DNA from 2 places in the Paenibacillus yanchengensis genome. Region 1 is predicted to be linked to the other one. Evidence: predicted binding sites of a transcription regulator. Region 1 holds the regulator's gene; the other holds the start of a gene.

Region 1 (8,212 bases):
AGGAATAGTGCTTAGAGGGATAAGTTGGGTATTGGCATACAATATCCGCCGCATATCTTCACTCATAATAATAGCACCGTCCATTTTAGCAAGTTCATACAAATAGTTAGGGGAGAAGTCACAATTAATCGAAAACCCTCCATCGACTACTTCCATCACTTCCGGGCTATAACCAACTACAATTAGAGCACCTGTTTTTGCTCGCAAAACATTTTCTAGTCCATCTCGAAATGCTGTACCAGGAGCTACGAGCGGTAATAATTGATTCATTATTTCTTGTGGTGTCGGTTCTTTCATTATCTCTGTACTTCCCCCTTTATCCCAGTGCCGCTTTTAAAGCTTCCGATACTGTATTTACTCCAACTAATTCTATTCCAGCAGGCGCTTTCCAGCCTTTCATACTTTTCTCTGGCATAATCACTCGTTTAAATCCTAATTTAGCCGCTTCTCTAACCCGCTGCTCTGCTCGTGAAACTGCCCGAACTTCTCCAGTCAGCCCTACTTCACCAAATACAACATCATATGGTCTTGTAGGCGCATCTCGGAAGCTTGATGCCAAGCTTACTGCAGCTGCCAAATCCACCGCTGGCTCATCTAATTTTACACCACCAGCGACATTTAAATAAGCATCTTGCGTTTGTAAAAACATACCATTTCTTTTTTCCAATACAGCAATAATTAACGCCATTCGGTTATGGTCCATTCCGGTACACATACGGCGAGGTGAAGGGAAATTCGTTGTCGCTACCAGCGCTTGCAATTCCACTAAAACCGGTCTAGTTCCTTCCATACTACAAACAACGGTAGAACCTGCCACACCAAGCGGACGCTCCGATAAAAACAACTCCGATGGATTAGAAACTTCTCTAAGTCCACTTTCACCCATTTCAAAAATCCCAATTTCATTAGTAGATCCAAATCGATTTTTCACCGCGCGCAGCAACCGATATGTATGATGGCGTTCTCCTTCAAAATACAGCACACTATCTACCATATGTTCCAGTAGCCTTGGTCCAGCAATAGCTCCTTCCTTCGTAACATGCCCGACTAACACAGTCGCAATACCTTTTATTTTGGCTGTGCGCATAAAATGAGCAGTACATTCTCTTACTTGAGATACACTGCCAGGAGCAGACTGTACCGTAGGATCAAAAACCGTCTGAATAGAATCGATAACTAAAAAGTCTGGCTCTAAAGATTCGATTGCCTCGTTTACATGATCCATATTCGTTTCGCATAGCACATACAACGTTTCAGTTAACGCACCTAGCCGATCTGCGCGCATACGCGTTTGACGGACAGATTCCTCACCTGATATATATAAAACCTTTAACCCTTTACTTGCGAGCGCATGTGAAGTTTGTAATAGTAGCGTTGACTTACCGATTCCCGGATCGCCTCCGACCAAAATCAAAGAGCCTGGGACAACTCCACCACCTAATACTCGATTCAATTCCACCAACGAAGTTTCAATTCGCGGTTCCCGCTCATTATCTATATGTATGATCGACTGCGGCTTTTCTTTCGTATGAATCGACGACAAACCTACACCTTTTGTTTTCAATATGGTTTCTTTCTCTTCTACCATCGTATTCCATGCGTGACACCCTGGACATTTGCCGTACCATTTGGCATATTCTGCGCCACACTCTGTACAAACAAACTTTGTTTTCACTTTTGCCACCAAATTCACCTACTCCATACTCATCCTTATAAATTGTACCATTATCTCTACAACCAAGAAAGAAAATTTGTCACTTCATCCATATATATTTACCTATGCTACCCGCTTCTGCACATCTATCTACAGAAAAAAAGCTACCCAGTCGTCAATTTACACTGACTTCTAAGTAGCTTTCTTCGTTTATACTATTTGATCGTTACATTACTTCGCTGACTCTGCTGCTTCCTCTTGCTTAACGACAGTATCTGATTTATCTACAATTAGTTTGCCATCTTGCTCATCAATGATGAACGTATCACCTTTTTTGATGTTACCAAGCAATAATTCTTCTGACAACCGATCTTCAATATGTTTTTGAATCGCTCGACGCAACGGTCTAGCACCATATTGTGGATCGAAACCTTCTTTTGCCAAAAACTGCTTAGCCGCATCCGTTACGGTAAAATTAATTTCTTGTTCTTGCAGTCGATGACGCAATTCATCAGCCATCAACGTAACAATCTCTGAAATATGTTTTTTCTCCAATGAATGGAACACAATTATTTCATCGATACGGTTCAAGAACTCTGGACGGAAGCTCTTTTTCAATTCATCCAACACTTTGTTTTTCATAACAGAGAACTCGTGTCCAGCATCTTCTACTGCTGTAAAGCCAAGCGATGAATTCTTTTTAATTTGATCTGCACCAACATTAGATGTCATAATAATAATTGTGTTACGGAAATCGACTAAACGCCCTTTAGAATCTGTCAGACGACCATCTTCTAACACTTGCAACAAGATGTTAAATACTTCTGGATGCGCCTTTTCAATTTCATCTAACAAGACAACAGAGTACGGTTTACGTCTTACTTTTTCCGTCAGTTGTCCACCTTCTTCATAACCAACATATCCCGGAGGGGCACCAACTAAACGAGAAGTTGCATGTTTCTCCATGTACTCCGACATATCTATCCGGATAACAGCATCTTCATCACCGAACATAGCTTCTGCAAGCGCACGTGCTAGTTCCGTCTTACCAACACCAGTCGGTCCTAAGAAAATAAATGAACCTATTGGACGCTTCGGATCTTTCAAGCCGGCTCTTGCCCGACGAACCGCTCTCGATACTGATTTGACCGCTTCTTCTTGCCCAATCACACGACCATGTAGTATCGACTCCATCTTCAATAGTCGATCTGTTTCTTCTTCTGCCATTTTGGTAACCGGAATTCCTGTCCAGCTAGCTACTACTTGTGCAATATCATTTGGTGTCACTTCAGAATCGGTACGACCTTGTTTTTCTTTCCATTCATTTTTCGTCGTATCAAGTTCATTACGAATTTTTTGTTCCGTATCACGAAGAGCCGCAGCTTTTTCAAATTCCTGACTTTGGACTGCTGCATCTTTTTCCTTGCGAATATCTTCCAATCTATTTTCTAGTTCTTTAAGATTAGGTGGAACTGTATATGTTTGCAAACGAACTTTCGAACCTGCTTCATCGATTAAATCGATTGCTTTATCCGGTAAAAAACGATCCGTAATATAACGATCAGACAACTTCACAGCTTGCAAAATAGCTTCATCTGTAATTTTTACACGGTGATGTGCTTCATAGCGATCACGTAATCCGTATAATATTTGAATCGCTTCTTCTGGTGACGGTTGATCCACTGTAATTGGTTGGAAACGACGCTCTAAGGCAGCATCTTTTTCGATATATTTACGATATTCATCCAACGTTGTTGCACCAATACATTGCAGTTCCCCACGAGCTAGTGCCGGCTTCAAAATGTTAGAAGCATCAATTGCTCCTTCCGCTCCTCCAGCACCAATTAACGTATGCAGCTCGTCAATAAATAAAATGACGTTACCTGCTTGACGAATTTCATCCATTATTTTTTTCAAACGATCTTCGAATTCACCACGATATTTTGTACCAGCTACGACAGATCCCATATCTAAAGTCATTACTCGTTTATCACGCAATGTTTCTGGAATTTCGTTGTCAATAATTTTTTGCGCTAATCCTTCTGCTACCGCCGTTTTACCAACACCAGGCTCTCCAATTAAGACAGGGTTGTTTTTCGTACGACGACTTAACACTTGAATAACACGCTCAATTTCTTTGCCACGCCCAATAACAGGGTCTAAATTTCCTTCCTTAGCAGCAGCAGTCAAATCACGAGCCAAACCATCTAAAGTAGGAGTACTCATATTCGATGGTGCGCTATGATTGCTTGATGCCGCCTCACTACTACCAAGCAATTGCAGTACTTGTTGACGTGCTTTATTTAAGTTAATGCCCAAATTGTTAAGCACACGAGCAGCAACACCTTCTCCTTCACGGATCAGTCCAAGCAATATATGCTCTGTTCCTACATACGTATGACCCAACTTACGAGCTTCATCCATCGATAATTCAATTACTTTTTTCGCACGCGGTGTATAGGCAATATTTGTTGGCTGCTCTTGTCCACGCCCGATTAAAGCTTCCACTTCATCTTGAATTTTTTCCAATCCTAATCCAAAACCAGTTAGTGCCTTTGCAGCTATGCCTTCCCCTTCGCGAATCAAGCCAAGCAATATATGCTCTGTTCCTATATTATTATGACCTAAACGTACCGCTTCTTCCTGCGCCAATGTCAAAACCTTCTGTGCTCGTTCTGTAAATCGTCCAAACATCATTCATTAGCACCTCCATCTTCATAATTACTATTCAAATGATTGCGGATTAGTTCCGCTCGACGTAAGTCTCGCTGCTCCGGTGTCAACGTATCTTTAAATATTTTTTGCAAAAATCCGGGCTGAGTCTTTACTAACAACTCATTTAATGTTTGTGAAGAGATGCCAGTCAATATACCGGTATCTACACCAAGCCAAACATCGGACAACCGTTGAGCTGCCTCTTTGGAATCCATAATTGCCGCATGTGATAAAATACCATAAGAACGTCTAATACGATCCTCCATGCGTAATTTGGATTCTTCTAGCAACTTTCTGCGAGCTGCCTTCTCATGTTCTATGATTTGTGCAGCCACACTATGCAAGTTATCAATAATTTCTTCCTCAGATAATCCTAAAGTAATTTGATTCGATATTTGAAATAAGTTACCTAACGCTTCGCTACCTTCTCCATATAGCCCACGTACAGCTAAACCGACCTGCGTCACTGCCGACAATATGCGGTTAATTTGCTTAGTTAACACCAGCGCTGGCAAGTGCATCATCACAGACGCTCGCAACCCTGTCCCTACATTCGTTGGACATGCCGTCAAATACCCATGCTGTTCATCAAATGCATAATCAAGCTCATGTTCAAAGGCATCATCCAACTGATTAGCTAGTTGCCATGCTTCTTTTATTTGAAATCCAGGATATATCGATTGAATACGTAGGTGATCTTCTTCATTGATCATAATACTGATGGATTCGTTCTCACTAAGCAAAACAGCACCAACACGAGATTCATTGACCAAGCTTGGACTGATCAAATGTTTCTCTACCAACACTTGTCTATCGAGATCATCCAGCTCGGATAGCAATATTGTTTCCAGTGAGCCGAATGGAGCTGTATCAAACGATTGAGCTGCTGCTTGCAATTGCTCCAATACATCCGCTGCTTGCTGATTAGTCGCTAACATCGGAAACGGCTGATCACCTAGGTTTCGGGCTAGCCTTACTCGGCTACTAATGACGATTTCAATTTCCGGACCGCCGCCTTTCATCCAATCATTTAATGCATGTTCAGTAAATCGTTGCTTATCCAACAGTCTCACTCCTCTCATCCGTATTATTAACCATTTATTTTTCGCTCTAACTCACGAATTCGATCACGTAAACTAGCCGCTTGTTCAAACTCTTCTTGCTGAATATATGTTTGCATTTCTTTACGAAGTTGTTCGATTTCACGTTTACATTGAATTCTACCACCAGTACGTTTTGGCACTTTACCACTATGGGTAGTGTTACCATGTACTCGTTTCAACAATGGGTCTAGACGAGGTGAAAATTGCTGATAACAACTACTACAGCCGAATCTGCCTATTTTACTAAACTGTGTATAAGTAAGCCCACATTCTTCACAACGCATCGATTGTTGAGCGTCAGTCGGAAGAGCAGATGGACTACTGCCCAGCTTTTCAAAATCAAGCAGTCCAGACAACAGGCTGTGTATCGAAAAACTATTCGTTGCTCCCGGCATCGCTTCCCCTTTGTCTCTCGCGCAGCTTTCGCACAAATGAAATTCTGTTTTATCACCGTTAATTATTTTAGTGAAATGAAGAGTTGCCTGTCGCTTACCACATTCTTGACAGAACATGCCTGATTCCTCCCTTCTATAGGATAGACTTTATACTACAATTATAAGACAGCTGCTACACATCTAACGCGATAACAAAGCAATTAACATTGCTCGTAATAATCTTGCTCTTACTTGATCTCTCAGCGGTAATGTTAATCCTATCGTTTCACGGTGAATAGCGGCTTTTAATAAATTTACTTCACGTGCTGTAATCATCTCTGCCTGGACTAATTGATAAATTAACCCTTCTGCATTCGTTTGATCTAAACTGTTACCTATCGTTTTTTCAATATGGTGCGAAATCATTTGCAAAGCTGGCAATTCTACTCGTTGAATCCGAATATAGCCACCACCTCCACGTTTACTCTCTACCATATATCCCTTCTCTAGTGTAAATCGTGTACTAATAACATAATTAATCTGAGAAGGAACACAAGAAAATCGATCAGCCAATTCATTACGTTGAATCTCTACAGCGCCATCATCACTTTTATCTAGTTTAAGTTTCAAAAACTGTTCAATGAGATCGGAAATATTCCGCAATGGCACCAACCTCCTGAATAGTGTAGTTTAATTTACTTTCATACTTGCTTTACTTGACTTTGACTTTCTTTGACCTTAATAATTATTATACGCAAAATTTTACGTTTTGCAACCCCTCTACTTTATTTTTTTATCTATTCACTCAAATTTTCTTTTACACTTTTCCCGATAAATCTTAAAATACTTCTCCTCTACAGTTTGCTGTTTTCTGTACAATTTATACATCCAATTACGCTTTTCTTATGATCAAATCGGAGGTATCGCAGCTGGCATACTATTCATCACTACTAACTTTAGTTGCATCATCGCTTGCATAGCATACTTCACGCCTTCTCTACCAATTCCGCTACTTTTCACTCCACCATACGGCATATGATCTACACGAAACGTAGGAATATCATTAATAATAACTCCACCAACTTCTAATTGTTGTGCAGCTCGCAATGCAGTAGTCATATCATTTGTATAAATACCAGCCTGCAAACCGTAACGTGAATCATTCACTTGTACGAATGCTTCATCCATCGATGAAACAGCTGTTATTACTACTACTGGTGCGAATAGTTCCTCACGACATATTTGCAAATCGGGATGAGCATCAACGACTATTGTCGGAGCAAATATGCCATCAATTACCGTACCACCCAAAACAACCTTTGCACCTTTTGCCTTCGCTTCTTCCAACCATTGCTGTACCCGTTCATCTTCTCGTTCCGATATAAGAGCCGACATATTTGTCTCCAGCTCGAGCGGGTGTCCTAACTTTAACTGCTTACTTCGCTCTACTAACGTATTAACTAATTGCTCATAGCTCGATTCATGCACGTAAATCCGCTGTACAGCAATACAAACCTGTCCTTGATAAGCAAACGCTCCTGTCACTACTCGTTCGGCAATAGCCGCTATATTCACATTATTATCTACAATCAACGCTGCATTCGAACCAAGCTCTAACACTACTTTTTTCATACCTGCTTGCTGCTGTAACTGCTTTCCAATCTGTTCACTACCTGTAAAAGTAATCATCGCCACTCGCTCATCCCGAGTAAGCACATCACCAGCTACTGCTCCTGGAGCAGTAATAACGTTTAATGCGCCGCTCGGCAAACCTGCTTGATGAAATATCTCCGCAATAAAATAAGCCGATAGTGGCGTTTGTGAAGCCGGTTTTAAAACGACCGTATTACCAGCTGCAATCGCAGGACCAACTTTATGAGCAACTAAGTTAAACGGAAAATTAAATGGCGTAATCGCTGCGATAACACCAAGCGGTTCCTGCATCGTATAAGCAACTTTACCTTCCGCTCCCCTTTGTGCATCTAATGGTATTGTCTCCCCATATATCCGTTTCGCTTCCTCCGCTGCAAACTTATACGTCTGAACCGTTCGCTCTATTTCTGCTAAAGCTAATTTCAGCGGTTTTGCTGCTTCATATGCAATTAATTGTGCTGCTTCCACTTCTCGCTCCTTCAATTGCACAGCGACCCGTTCCAAAATTGCGGCTCGTTCATGAGCAGCCATTCGCTTCATTGTTTGGCGCGCACGATCAGCAGCTGCAATTGCCGCTGCTATATCAGCTTCACCTGCCACCGCAATACTTGCTATCCGCTCCTTGGAATAAGGAGCAATCAATTGACTATACTTTGTCGCTTCACACCACTTGCCATCAATCCATAACTTTTTTACACCATATCGCAACATCA
Region 2 (8,212 bases), on a different contig from region 1:
TAATGGTATTGTAAAGTATTCCGCTAATTTGAATATTGTTGATACTAATTTGAAGCAATTTTTGGAGCAAGAGTTACAGAAGGTTATTAAAATTAATAACGATGCTAACGTGGCTGCACTGGGAGAAGCTTGGGCTGGTGCAGGTCGTGGAGTCGATCATTGTGTTTGTTATACACTTGGTACAGGCGTTGGCGGAGGTATTATAATAGATGGCAAAATTGTAGAAGGATACAATGGTATGGCTGGAGAATTAGGTCATATCGCGATTGTTCCAGATTTAGAAGCGATACAGTGTGGTTGTGGAAAAATGGGCTGTCTAGAATCCGTATCTTCAGCAACGGGTATTATTCGCATGGCGAAAGATGCTGTAGAACGTGGGGAGCGTACAAGCTTAGTGCAAGTAGTAGATATTGAAGCTAAAGATGTGTTTGATGCAGCGAAAGCTGGCGATGAAGTAGCGGCAAGAATAGTAAGTAGAGCTGCTTATTATTTGGGTAAATCTATGGCTATGATGTCAATAATATTAAATCCACAAGCATTTATTATTGGTGGTGGAGTTTCTAAAGCAGGAGATTTCTTATTCGATCAGATAAGAGAAGTATATGAAAAATATGCGCTTGATCAAGCAAAAGAAGGCGTAAGCATCGTACCTGCAGTGTTAGGCAACAATGCGGGTGTTGTTGGAGCAGCTGGGCTTATTCTAAGAGGATAGTAGGTGTGTACTGTGGAATCGACAGCAGCAATGGCTAAGCTTGTAATTATTACGGGAATGTCCGGAGCAGGGAAAACGATTGCTGTTCAGAGTCTAGAGGATTTGGGATTTTTCTGCGTGGATAATTTACCACCTGTACTTATTCCTAAATTTGCCGAATTAATTGAACAGTCTAATGGAAAGATTGGTAAGGTAGCATTAGTAATTGATTTGCGTAGTCGTGAATTTTTTACTGCATTATCAGAATCATTAGGATATATGAAGGAACATACTACGATAAGCTGTGAAATTGTATTTTTAGATGCAACGGATCAAGTGCTAGTACAACGTTACAAAGAAAGTAGAAGAAGACATCCGCTTGCGCAAGATGGCATGCCGCTTGAAGGAATTCGACAAGAGAGAAGAATGCTGGAAGATTTACTTGGATCAGCATCATTTGTGATCGATACAAGTAAGTTAAAACCTGCGCAATTAAAAGAGCACATTATTTCTCGTTTTTCTACTTTGGAACAAAGTACGTTGTCGGTGCATGTTACTTCGTTCGGCTTTAAATATGGCTCACCTATTGACGCCGATTTAATATTTGATGTACGTTTTTTACCAAATCCACATTATATTGATCATTTACGTCCTAACACTGGGCAACATCCAGACGTGTATGATTATGTGATGAAATGGCCAGAAACGCAACAATTTTTAGCTAAACTTATTGATATGTTGCAATTTTTAATGCCATTATATAAAAGAGAAGGTAAGAGTCAAGTCGTTATTGGTATTGGCTGTACTGGTGGAAAGCATCGATCTGTAGCAATTGCGGAATATTTGGGCAATGTTTTGAGTAATAGTGAAACAGAGCGTATTCGTGTAAGTCATCGGGATAGTGATCGCGACAGGCCATAACGAGAGGAGGACACACAAATCAGAGATAAGATTGATGTGCATCCAAAGATTGTTGTGATCGGTGGAGGAACGGGATTATCAGTGATGTTGCGAGGTCTTAAACATAAACCACTGGATATTACTGCTATTGTGACGGTAGCTGATGATGGTGGTAGCTCAGGACGACTTCGCAATGAATTGCAAATTCCACCTCCCGGTGACATTCGTAACGTGCTGATGGCACTAGCGGATGTAGAACCGTTACTTACCGATGTGTTGCAGTATCGATTTAATAACGGTACAGGGCTTGCGGGACATAGTTTAGGTAACTTGATGTTAGCTGCTATGACCGACATTTCTGGTGATTTTGTAACAGGTGTCAAGGAATTGAGTCGTGTACTCGCTGTAAGAGGAAGAGTTTTGCCAGCAGCGGCAACTGCCATCGTATTGAGCGCAGAGATGGAAGATGGTTCTATCGTTACTGGTGAATCGAATATACCTAAATCAGGACAAATTATTAAAAGGGTTTTTCTTGAGCCAGCAGTGATCGAAGCTTTGCCAGAAGCGGTGGAAGCAATTGAACAAGCTGATGCGGTACTAATAGGACCCGGAAGTTTGTATACAAGTATTATGCCAAACTTGCTAGTGCCAAAACTATCCGAAGCGATTCTAAAATCAGACGCAGTTAAACTATTTGTTTGCAACGTTATGACACAACCAGGCGAAACGGATAACTATACGGTAAGTGATCATTTGGATGCTATTTATCATCATATTGGTCATCATCTATTTGATTATGTTATTGTCAATAATGGGGAGATACCACAACAAATTGAAGATAAATATGCTGAAAAAGGAGCGAAAGCGGTTCAATTAGATTTGGATGAAGTCGCGCAACGCGGATATAAAGTAATTGCAGATAGACTTGTATTATTCCAAACTTTTTTAAGACACGATACCGAACGTTTAAGTCATCACATATATAAGTTAGTGGAGAACTGGATGTTGAGAAAGAGGTGAGCGAAAGATGTCTTTTGCAGCCCAAACTAAAAAAGAGCTAACATTGATTGAAGCGGATAGTTGTTGTGAGCTTGCAGAATTATCTGCAATGTTACGGATGAATGGGTCCGTTAGCTTATCTAGCCGTAAAGTCGTTCTTGACATTTCTACGGAAAACGCAGCAATTGCTAGGAAAATCTATACGTTACTAAAAAGACACTTTGATGTGCATATGGAGCTATTAGTTCGTAAAAAAATGCGTCTAAAAAAAAATAATGTATATATTGTTCGAATTCCGGTAAAAGTACAAGAAATATTAAAAAAACTTGGCATAACTTCCGAAGGATTTGTTTTTGTAGCTGGTATTGAAAAAAGAATGATTGAAAAAACTTGTTGCAGACGATCTTACTTGCGAGGTGCATTTTTGGCTGGTGGCTCTGTGAATAATCCAGAAGGTTCATCTTATCATTTGGAAATTTCATCGATGTATGCCGAGCATTGTACAGCATTAGTATCACTGGCTAACAGTTTTGATTTGAACGCTAGATATATCGAACGGAAAAAAGGCTTCATCATGTACCTCAAAGAAGGCGAAAAAATAATTGAATTTCTAAATATTATTGGTGCTCATCAAGCGTTGTTTAAGTTTGAAGATGTAAGGATTATGCGCGATATGCGTAATTCTGTTAATCGAATTGTTAATTGTGAAACGGCAAACTTAAATAAAACGATTGGTGCTGCTGTCCGCCAAATTGATAACATTAAATTGTTACAAAAAGAAATTGGTTTGGACAGTTTACCTGACAAGCTGCGAGAAGTGGCAGAAGTGCGTCTTGAGCATCCAGATTTGAATTTAACCGAAGTGGGCGAAATGCTCCGAGTGAAGGTGAGCAAGTCCGGTGTTAACCATAGATTGCGAAAAATTGATGAACTTGCTGAAAAAATTCGTGGCGGGTGAATTTTACCTAGTGCAATGTGCTGTAAAATGATATAATCAAGTATATGTGATTATTATGGTGATTAATGATTTAATAAAATAGAGGGGGTTATGATTTCATGACAAGGCTTCCTGTTGTCGTTCGTCTAAAAACAGGTCTTCATGCTAGACCGGCCGCGTTATTCGTACAAGAGGCAAATAAATTCTCCTCCGAGGTATTCGTTGAAAAAGACGATAAAAAAGTGAACGCGAAATCAATTATGGGTATTATGAGTCTTGCAATCAGTTCAGGCACCGAAGTATCCATTAGTGCAGAAGGTTCGGACGCAGAACAGGCTGTAAACGCTCTAGTTGCTCTTGTAAGCAAGGAAGAGCTAGAAAACCAATAATACTTAACTCTTCAACTTGAAGAGTCGCTAAAGTGCGAGGAAAGGTCGCATGACTAACTTTTCATTCATGCAGCTGGCTTTTCTTTTTACTTTTGCACCGGTACTTAGTATATTCGTAACAACTAAGAAGCAGCTACTATTGTGGATAGTTATAAAAAAGCGTAAGTTTGGGAACAAGTTATCCCTAACTTACGCTTTTTTTGTTTAATAAATTTATTTTAATCTCGTTGTTGCTCGAGTGTTGATTTATTTAAGTAGTAGTATAGCCATCCCATAAAGAAACTTCCACCGATAATATTGCCGAGTGTTACGGGAATTAAATTGTGCAGAGCACTAGCGATTGTAATCGCATCTGGCTCATTAGTAATAAAGGCTATCGCAAAAGTTCCCATATTTGCAATACTATGCTCATAACCGGAGATGAAGAAGGCAAATACAAATAACATTTTCGCAAATAATTTAGCGCCATCTTGTTTCATGGACATCGGGATGTAAAAAGCTAAACTAACCAACCAATTACAAAGGATCGCTCTAAAAAATAATTGTGTCACTGGCGCGCTTGTTTTTGCTTTAACAACAGATAATAAGAAGCCATTAGCGGTAGCTGATTCGAATAATCCTGTCGCCCATATGAGTAAAGCGAATAAAATGGCACCTATAAAATTACCGCTATAATTAATAATCCATAATTTGATCGTTTCTAGCCAGCTAATTTTTTTCCGTAATGAGGTGTAGGTGAAGTAAAAAGTATTGCCAGTAAATAAGTCGCCACCTGCATACGTAATTAAAATAATGGCAGTAGAAAATGTTAACGCGGCGATGGGATATGCTAAAGGTGAATCAACGTTATAAAAAAAACTGCCTGATTTGAATGAAACGATTACACCAAATCCAATAAACATACCAGCTAATATCGCGCGCATTATATACAATCGCTTACTTTGTAGATAGACGCCCCTTTTTTTTAGTGCTAATTGTTCCACTTTTTCTAATGTAGCTAATTCCATACGGTCACTTCCCTGTAGCAATAATGATGTAAGCTCAGCATAGCATCGACGGCGGTTTGCAGAAGTGAGGAAAATCACCTGAAAAGTAGCTGTAAACGCAAAAGAAAACCACAACTATTTATTATATATAACGAGTTTTTGCTACTACAAATAGTAGGTTTCTCGTTAGATCGAAATAGTTGTGGCTGTCATATCTGTTGAGGTTATATTATCATTGTTAGGAAGTATTGATTATACTCGTTCAATTACTTTATCAATCAGACCATACTCTACCGCTTCACTCGCACTCATAAAGTAGTCACGATCGGTATCTTGTTCAATGCGTTCTAACGGCTGCCCTGTACGATCTGCAAGAATGCCATTTAACTTGTCACGCATTTTTAGAATGCGACGAGCGCGAATTTCGATATCGCTTGCTTGCCCTTCTGCTCCGCCAAGCGGCTGATGAATCATCACTTCACTATTCGGTAGTGCAAACCGTTTGCCTTTGGCACCAGCTGAGAGCAGAAACGCACCCATAGATGCTGCCATACCAACACAAATGGTAGATACGTCAGGCTTAATAAATTGCATCGTATCATATATAGCCATTCCAGCTGTAATCGAACCACCTGGGCTGTTAATATACAAAGAGATATCTTTTTCTGGATCGTCGGCTGTTAGAAATAATAATTGAGCAATAATTGAATTAGCAACAGCATCATTGACACCTGATCCGAGAAAAATAATACGATCTTTGAGCAAACGGGAGTAAATGTCGTAAGAACGTTCACCTCGATTGCTTTGTTCAATAACCATAGGTACAAAATTCATATTTGTGCTCCTCCTCTGTTTACATAAGCTTAGTGGCTTATCCATTATATTCGTATTGCTGCCAGATATAGACTGGATTATTTTTTATAAACTTATCATAACGGAAAAAAACTTAAAAGTCAAAGATGGTCAGAGATTATTTTTTAAATAAAAAACTGCTGCAATATAACACGGTTATATTACAGCAGTTTGTACATCATATGTAAGAAGTAAACTTATTTAAGTAAAAAATGGCGCGCCCGCCAAGAATCGAACTTGGATCTCAGGCTCCGGAGGCCTACGTCATATCCATTGGACCACGGGCGCAAATGAAAAATAGTCACAAAAACGATTATAGGCTACTCAAGCGCTTTAAGCAAGAGAACGCTGAAAATTTGTTGTATTTTTTTCAGACAGGTCTATAAAACCTAATTATAAACAATACTATACAAAATATTTACATCGTAATCGTTTTCAAGTGATAGATAGCACTTGCAGTTATCTGATAACTTAGTTAAAATATAAGTGGGACTAAATTTGGTTATACGGGACGAAAAAAGTCCATAAGAGAAATGATAATCGAAATTAGCTGAGGTAAAGATAGGCTGAGTCGATTGATGGAGTGAAGGATAACAAATGCGACAGATCATTGAACTGCAACAGCAACTTGTACCCGAACTTCTGGATGTTATGCGAAAACGCTACTTAATATTGCATCAGGTGATGCTATCTGATCAGATTGGTCGCAGAGCATTGGCGCAAGCACTGTCTATGACAGAACGTATATTACGAGCTGAGACAGATCGCTTGAAAGAACAAGGACTGCTGGAAATAAGTGCGGTCGGCATGCGGATAAGTGAGTCAGGTAAGCTATTATTACAACAGTTGCAGCCGATGTATAAGACGTTATTTGGTTTAACAGAATTGGAACAGGAAATAAGCCAACATTTTGGCTTGAAACAAGTTGTAGTCGTTGCTGGTGATTCCGAAACATCCATTCAAACGAAGAAAGAGCTAGGCAGAGCAGGATGTCAAGTGTTGCGCGAAGCATTACGTCCAGAAGACGTAGTAGCGATAACAGGTGGTACGACAATGGTTCAAGTAGCGAATCAAATGACTTCATCGATGCCGCTGAAAAGCAACTGGTTTGTACCGGCTCGTGGTGGTCTAGGAGAAAGTGTAGATTATCAAGCCAATACACTTGCATCTACTATGGCAAAGCGTACAGGTGGTCATTATCGATTGCTTCATGTACCCGATCATTTGGGGAAAGAAGCTTATGATTCGATTATGCAAGAACCGAACATTAAAGAGATCGTCCAAGTTATTCGCAGCGCACGTATTGTTGTGCATGGTATCGGTGATGCTATGGTTATGGCACGTCGCCGCAAATTGTCAGAGGAACTTGTAGCTTCATTGGAGGCTGAAGGAGCGCTGGCTGAAGCATTTGGATATTACTTTGATCGTAAAGGTGCAGTAGTCCACAAAACCCAAACCGTTGGTTTACGACTCGAAGATATTTTAAAAATGGAATTTGTTATAGGTGTTGCTGGTGGCAAAAGTAAAGCGGAAGCCATTATAGCAATTATGCGTTTTGGGCATAATGATGTATTAATTACAGATGAAGCAGCAGCGCAAGAAATAGTCCGTATTATTCGGCAAGAAAGCGATAATGATCTGCTAGTACAACTGTAAATCGTACAATAGAGCTAGTCATAAAAGTGGTCTCATAACGCAAGGTGTTTATGAAATGTAATAGGGCATTGCTTTTACTCGTGAAAGCCCGTTCCGCTCCTACTACTTTTTAATATGCTGTTGCGTTTTGAAATAAATATGAGTTTATAATGCTTAGGAGGAATTTACACATGGTTAAAGTAGGTATTAATGGTTTTGGACGTATTGGTCGTAACGTATTCCGCGCTGCACTTAATAACACAGAGGTGGAAATCGTAGCGGTTAATGATTTGACTGACACAAAAACACTTGCACATCTTCTTAAATACGATACAACTCATGGCGTTTTGGATGCTACTGTAGAAGCAAAAGAAGGCGCAATTATCGTTAACGGTAAAGAAATCAAAGTATTTGCAGAACGTAACCCAGCAGACCTTCCATGGGGAGCTCAAGGTGTGGAAATCGTTGTAGAATCAACAGGTATTTTCACAGCAAAAGATAAAGCAGAATTGCACTTAAAAGGTGGAGCTAAAAAAGTTATTATTTCTGCTCCAGCTTCTGATGAAGATATTACAATCGTTATGGGTGTTAACGAAGAGAAATACGATGCAGCTAATCATACTATTATTTCCAACGCATCATGTACAACTAACTGTCTAGCTCCTTTTGCAAAAGTACTAAATGAAAAATTTGGTATCGTTAAAGGTATGATGACAACAGTTCACTCTTATACAAATGACCAATCCGTACTTGACGTACCTCATAAAGATCTACGTCGTGCACGTGCAGCGGCAGAAAATATTATTCCATCCACTACAGGAGC

Evidence for each region. The regulator CtsR, encoded in region 1, represses protease genes until heat stress. The targets are predictions, from matches to a motif close to ATGGTCAATAAAGGTCAAACA.
Region 2: a site for CtsR is predicted at 5,852-5,872, ahead of clpP (ATP-dependent Clp endopeptidase proteolytic subunit ClpP). Genes of this name have one in related genera too.

What each region holds. Positions count from the first base shown of each region.
Region 1 is NZ_JBHUMH010000003.1:963-9,174, reverse strand. Features, by position in the region: gene disA (DNA integrity scanning diadenylate cyclase DisA) at 1-297, opposite strand, end outside; gene radA (DNA repair protein RadA) at 317-1,684, opposite strand; gene ACFSTH_RS00270 (ATP-dependent Clp protease ATP-binding subunit) at 1,886-4,351, opposite strand; gene ACFSTH_RS00265 (protein arginine kinase) at 4,348-5,433, opposite strand; gene ACFSTH_RS00260 (UvrB/UvrC motif-containing protein) at 5,460-5,984, opposite strand; gene ACFSTH_RS00255 (CtsR family transcriptional regulator) at 6,048-6,509, opposite strand; gene ACFSTH_RS00250 (aldehyde dehydrogenase family protein) at 6,756-8,212, opposite strand, start outside.
Region 2 is NZ_JBHUMH010000056.1:71,963-80,174, reverse strand. Features, by position in the region: gene ACFSTH_RS15100 (ROK family glucokinase) at 1-712, shown strand, start outside; gene rapZ (RNase adapter RapZ) at 743-1,612, shown strand; gene ACFSTH_RS15090 (gluconeogenesis factor YvcK family protein) at 1,649-2,611, shown strand; gene whiA (DNA-binding protein WhiA) at 2,619-3,548, shown strand; gene ACFSTH_RS15080 (HPr family phosphocarrier protein) at 3,647-3,916, shown strand; gene ACFSTH_RS15075 (formate/nitrite transporter family protein) at 4,135-4,923, opposite strand; gene clpP (ATP-dependent Clp endopeptidase proteolytic subunit ClpP) at 5,155-5,781, opposite strand; tRNA gene ACFSTH_RS15065 (tRNA-Arg) at 5,968-6,042, opposite strand; gene ACFSTH_RS15060 (sugar-binding transcriptional regulator) at 6,352-7,410, shown strand; gene gap (type I glyceraldehyde-3-phosphate dehydrogenase) at 7,581-8,212, shown strand, end outside.